DNA from 2 places in the Flavobacterium gelatinilyticum genome. Region 1 is predicted to be linked to the other one. Evidence: riboswitches for the same ligand, from Rfam matches in the RefSeq annotation. Region 1 holds a riboswitch; the other holds the start of a gene.
What was found. A riboswitch is a leader RNA that binds a small molecule or an ion and turns the genes downstream of it on or off. The one in region 1 is predicted to bind S-adenosylmethionine.
Positions count from the first base shown of each region.

Region 2: linked by a shared signal. The riboswitch ahead of OZP11_RS12240 (homocysteine S-methyltransferase family protein) and the one ahead of OZP11_RS24450 (TlpA disulfide reductase family protein) in region 1 are both predicted to bind S-adenosylmethionine.

Region 1 covers NZ_CP114287.1:5,713,140-5,716,278, forward strand. Annotated here, with positions in the region: gene OZP11_RS24440 (NAD(P)H-dependent flavin oxidoreductase) at 1-695, shown strand, start outside; gene OZP11_RS24445 (hypothetical protein) at 701-1,219, shown strand; SAM riboswitch class I at 1,447-1,547, shown strand; gene OZP11_RS24450 (TlpA disulfide reductase family protein) at 1,789-2,778, shown strand; gene OZP11_RS24455 (aminotransferase class V-fold PLP-dependent enzyme) at 2,820-3,139, shown strand, end outside.
Region 2 covers NZ_CP114287.1:2,896,369-2,899,507, reverse strand. Annotated here, with positions in the region: gene OZP11_RS12255 (NAD(P)/FAD-dependent oxidoreductase) at 1-482, shown strand, start outside; gene OZP11_RS12250 (hypothetical protein) at 645-872, shown strand; gene OZP11_RS12245 (hypothetical protein) at 863-988, shown strand; SAM riboswitch class I at 1,268-1,384, shown strand; gene OZP11_RS12240 (homocysteine S-methyltransferase family protein) at 1,749-2,747, shown strand; gene metH (methionine synthase) at 2,888-3,139, shown strand, end outside.

The sequences.
Region 1 (3,139 bases):
GCCCAAAGGTTTTCAGTTTTATGTTTGGTGTGCCTCCAAATACTGTTCTGGAGCAATGCAGACAAAAGGGAATTGTAACAGTAGGAGCCGCGACGACTTTAGACGAAGCCCTGTTTCTGGACAGCAAAGGTGTCGATATGATTATCGCATCGGGTTTTGAAGCGGGCGGACACCGGCCTTCTTTTCTCGATAAATCGGAATCGTCTCTAACCGGAACTTTCGTATTAGTGCAGTTAATGCGTGAAAAAATTAAAACCCCAATTATCGCAGCAGGAGGCATAGCCGACGGAAGGGGAATTGCCGCTGCGCTGACATTAGGCGCAAGCGCCGCACAAGTAGGAACCGCTTTTTTAGCCTGCGATGAATCTGGTGCTTTGCCGGTTCACAAGGAAATGCTATTTTCTGATGCTTCAAAATACACCACTTTATCACGCGCTTTTACAGGAAGACTCGGCCGCGGATTAACTAGCCGTGTTGCTCAGGATATTACAGGAAAAGAATCCGGAATTTTGCCTTTTCCGCTGCAAACGACATTTATAGCCCCGCTGAGAAAAGCAGCGATCGAACAGCAAAAATGGGACATGATTTTATTTTGGGCAGGACAGATTTCACCCATTTTAAAACATACCAAAGCTTCGGTTTTAATGAATGCGCTGATAGAAGAAACGACGAATTATTTTGACGGATTGAAATAAATAATATGAAATTAAAAAAAAGCGTCAGAATAGAATCAGAAAAACATTCTGTTTTAAAAAACAGGTTCAGTGTAGATTTAGAAAAATATCTCAGGAAGAAACTGTATTTTTTGAAAAAGAAAAGCATCAGTTCAGACTATATTTTATTGATTCTTTCCTCTGAAAATAATCATTTTAAAGGGCAGTTAAGTAAATCAGAATATGAACTTCTTTTTGAAGTATTACAAAATCATACTTTTATCAAAAACAAAAATGCCGCGTATCCGGAATATTTTATTGTTATGGATAAGAAGAACTTTCAGGAAAACGAATCAATTCTTAGTTCATTATTCGGATTGTTTCAATTTTTAATGATTGCCGAATTAAAAAAGCAATTGACAAAAGAGGAGCTGATCAAAGAAATAAACAAATTCACGCTTTTGGATATTTTAAGTTTTAAAAGATGGTCAGCTTTTTCAAACGATATGCTTTTCTTCGATTCAAATCATGAAGCAGGACATATTACTTGTATGCCGATTCTCTGAAGCTTTTGGCAGAGATGTAAAAACTTCTTTCTGCAGCAAAACGTATGAATTTCTGTTGTAAAAGGAAGGGGTTTTAAAAATATTTCCAAAACATAATTGCTTTTAAATAAATACTTTGCGTTGTATTTGCGTGCTTTGTTGTAAATAAAAATCAAAAAAATATATTTAAACTTGACTAATTTTATAGAATTAATGTATATTTGCATTGCAGAAAAATTCTGTAATGATACTTATCCAGAAAGACTGAGGGAATGGGCCCGGTGAAGTCTTAGCAACCTGTTGCCGAATAAGGTGCTAAATCCTTCCGTTGTATGCGGACAGATAAGAAAAAAGATTGCTCGAATCTGGATTAGGTCATCAACGTTAAATTCTTAATGTATTACAATGAAAGCAGAATCAATTTTGTATGCCGGCTATGAACTCTTAAATTCAATTTTCGAAGAAAACAGTCTTGCCGTTTTCCGAATGTGAAGTTCGTAATACCTTTTAAATTTCTTTTAAATATCAGCTGCTGGTGGCTTTATAACATTGGCCTGAAATTCTTTTGTCTAATCTTAAAATAAAATACAATGAAAAAAATACTATTGGGTTTTGCCTTATTTGTTGGAGCTTTTCAAACTCAGGCGCAGGAAAATAATTTACAATTAAAAGGAACTGTTGTCGATACAATTGTACAGTACGTTTATCTGCAAAAGTTTCATAATAAAATGTTTACGACTATTGATTCGGTAAAAGTAAAAGACGGAAACTTTGCTTTTAAAACAAAAGTAAAAACGCCGGAATTATACGGATTAAGCGTAAATAAAGAAAGTTCGCCATTGTATATTTTCCTCGAAAAAGACCCAATTACGGTTAAGCTGAGTCCAAAGAAATATTACAGCACTTCGGTTGTAGAAGGTTCAGCTTCGCAGGATTTGTTTGAAACCTATAAGAAAACAAAAGATGCAGAAATCAGCAAATTCATTACAGAACATCCAAAATCTATTGTTTCGGCTTATGTATTGTACAGAAACTGGTCGTACAGGCTGTCTCCGGAACAGATTACACAGAATATTGCTTTGCTGGATAAAAGTCTTCAAAATGTTACTTACGTGAAAGAATTAAAAGAACTGGTTACCGTATTAGACGGATTGGCGGTAGGTAAAAAAGCCCCTGATTTTACAGCCAGCGATCCTGATGGAAAACCAGTTCGTTTTTATGAAAATTTAAAAGGCTATACTCTGGTTGATTTTTGGGCTTCGTGGTGCGGACCCTGCCGAAGAGAAAATCCAAACATTGTAGCGGCTTACAAGGAATTTCATGATAAAGGATTCAATATTGTAGCAGTTTCACTGGATAAAAAGAAAGAAAACTGGGTAAAGGGAATTAAGGATGATAACTTAACATGGACACATGTTTCTGATTTATTGTTCTGGAACAGTGCCGTTGCCAGATTATATGGTGTAAGAGCTATTCCGGGGAATTATTTAGTTGATTCAAAAGGAATAATCGTTGCGAAAAACCTGCAGGGAGAAGAATTGCAAGCGACATTAAAAACGCTTTTAGAAAATAAAATCTAAGATAGAAAATACAATTTAGTTAATTTAAAATGATAAAGGAAATGAATGCCATTGAACCAACAACAAAACCAACAGAGTCTGAATGTTACTTTTCTAAATTCAGGGAAAATACAGTAGGAACAGACCATACTTTCGAATCGGTTTACGGACAACAAAATCTGTTATATGCAGACTGGGTTGCCAGCGGAAGATTATACGCTCCGATTGAAGATATTATGCTCAATAAAATAGGTCCGATGATTGCCAATACCCATTCATTTTCCAGTCAGACAGGAAAGGCTTCGACTTACGCTTACCAGTATGCAAGAGAGATTATCAAAAAAGCGGTTAATGCAGATGAATCGGATGTTTTGGTTACGAC
Region 2 (3,139 bases), 2.8 Mb from region 1:
ATTCTGTAGAAAAAGTACAAGAATTAAAATCAGCTGGAAAAATCAAATTAATCACTCCGGCAGAAGTTGTTGGAATCAACGGTGCTGAACACGTAGAATCATTAGATATCGAAGAAAACGGAGCACACCGTAAAATCGAATGCGATTATTTTATCCCTCTTTTCGGATTAACACCAAAATTAGGTCCAATTGGAGACTGGGGATTAGAAATCGAGAAAAATGCCATTAAAGTAAACAATGCATTAGATTATCAAACAAATATTCCTGGAATCTTCGCTATTGGAGACGTAAATACATACCCTGGAAAATTAAAATTAATCCTTTGTGGTTTCCACGAAGCAACTTTAATGTGTCAGGCTGCATACGGAATTATCAATCCAGGTAAAAAATACGTATTGAAATATACAACAGTATCTGGAGTAGACGGTTTCGACGGAACTCGTAAAGAGGCGCCGAAAGCAGTTGTTAAAGCGATTGTTTAATCGAAGGTGCTGAGGTTCTGAGAGACTGAGGTTCTAAGATTTTTAAATATACTAAAAGCTCAAACTTTTAAAAGTTTGGGCTTTTTTTTTAGCTTAGTCCCTTAGAACCTCAGCATCTCAGAACCTAAAAACGTATCTTTGTATTTATAAATTTTGATTATCATGAATTTAGAAGCTAGAAAATATCAATTTATTCAAGAGTTGGTTAAGGTAGAAGATGAGCGTGTTTTAGAAAAACTCGAATTGGTTTTAAAGGCAAATCAAAGTGATTGGTATGATGATTTATCAGAATCTGAAAAAGAAGAAATCCAAATTGGATTACACCAAGCTGAAAAAGGTGAATTTACAAACCACAAAGATGTCATGAAAAGATTTTCAAAATGGCATTAAAATTTATTTGGACGTCGCAAGCTGTAAAAGGTTTTAATAAAGTTGTAGATTATCTTGAAGAAAAATGGACTAAGAAAGAAATCTTAAACTTGGAAAATAAAAAATTCAACAGGTAATAAATCAAATCAGTCTGAATCCAGAACAATTTCCAAAATCACATAAAAACGAATCTTTGCACAAAGCAATTATAGACAAAAATAATTATTTGGTTTATAGACTAAAAAAAGAATCTGAAACTGTTGAAATTATCAATTTTAGAGGGACAAAACAAAAGCCAAAACACTAACAAACTCATAACTTAGAATCTTAGTGCCTCAGAGTCTCAGAAACTTAAAAAAACACTTGCAATTGTTCAGCTTATGTCTTTACTTTGCACTGTTCTTAAAATTTATTGTTCGTTATCACGAAAGGCGGAGGGATAGACCCGATGAAACCTTAGCAACCCTTTACTATAAAGAAGGTGCTAAATTCTACTTTTTACCATAAACACAGGTATTTAAGATAGATAACACAAATACATTCTCGTATTTCTCAAAACTTTTCCAGACAACATACAAATAATTTACTGAAAGCAATTTCGGTAAGGAGCGAATCATTGGCGCATTTTTGCAGTCAATAGTTCCCACTTTCGCCTATATCTCTCCTCCTGATAGTTATCGGGATACGAGGATACCGGCTCAAACGCAGTTCACTGAACTCTTATGAAAATAGGAATAAGGTGAAGTAATCGGGGCTAATGAGCCAGCAATAGTGCCTTTTTGGAATTAAAAGAAACGATGCCTATCCTAACAGGTTTTCAAAACCTGTTAGGTATAACTTTCAAGATAATAAATTAAAAAAAGCTTTGTGCCTTAGAGCCTTAGCGGCAAAAGAGAAATGTCTATACAAGAAGCAATAAAGAAAAATATCCTAATCCTTGACGGAGCAATGGGAACCATGTTACAACGCTACAACTTCTCAGAAGAAGATTTTCGCGGCGAGCGTTTCAAAGATTTCCCGCATCCGTTAAAAGGAAACAACGATTTATTATCCCTAACACAGCCACAAGCAATTCGTGCCGTGCATGCAGCCTATTTTGATGCAGGTGCAGATATCGTAGAAACCAATACATTCTCTGGAACTACAATTGGTATGGCCGATTATTTCATGGAAGATTTGGTTTACGAACTAAACTACGAATCGGCTAAACTGGCGAGAGAAGTAGCGGATGAATTTACAGCAAAAAATCCAGAAAAACCACGATTTGTAGCCGGTTCAATCGGACCAACAAACCGTACGGCAAGTATGTCACCAGACGTAAACGATCCAGGTTACAGAGCCGTAACTTTCGACGATTTACGAATTGCATACAAAGAACAGGTAGAAGCTTTAATGGACGGAGGCTGCGATTTACTTTTAGTAGAAACGATTTTTGACACATTAAACGCAAAAGCAGCACTTTTTGCCATTGAAGAAGTAAAAGAAGAGCGTAACATCGATATTCCAATCATGGTTTCAGGAACTATTACGGATGCTTCAGGAAGAACACTTTCCGGACAAACGGTTGAAGCGTTTTTGATTTCAGTTTCGCATATTCCATTATTAAGCGTAGGATTTAATTGTGCTTTAGGAGCCGATTTGTTGAAACCGTATTTAAAAACATTAGCGCATAATACAAGCTTTAATGTTTCGGCGCATCCAAATGCAGGATTGCCAAACGCTTTCGGGCAATACGATGAAACACCAGAGCAGACTCAGGCATTCATCAAAGAATATTTAGAGGATAATTTAATCAATATCATTGGCGGTTGCTGCGGAACTACTCCAGATCATATTCGATTAATGGCAGAAGTTGCGAAAGATTATAAGCCTAGAGTGGCGCCAACTTTTGAATAACGTTTCCTGCAAGGTTTTCAAAACCTTGTAGGTATAATTTTGACGTACGATAAACAAACCTACAAGGTTTTGAAAACCTTGCAGGAAAGAAATAAGAATTAAAAAACTTAGAACCTAAGAATCTTAGGCCCTTAAAGAAAATGACTGAAAAAAGAAGAGACCTTGTATTATCAGGATTAGAACCTTTGATTATTACGCCTGAAAGCGTTTTTGTAAACGTTGGTGAGCGTACGAATGTAACGGGTTCGCGAAAATTCCTTCGATTAATCAAGGAAGAGAAGTATGACGAGGCACTTGATATTGCAAGACAGCAGGTAGAAGGAGGAGCGCAAATCATCGATATTAATATGGATGAAGGGATGTTGGATGGTGTAACTGCCATGACTAAATTC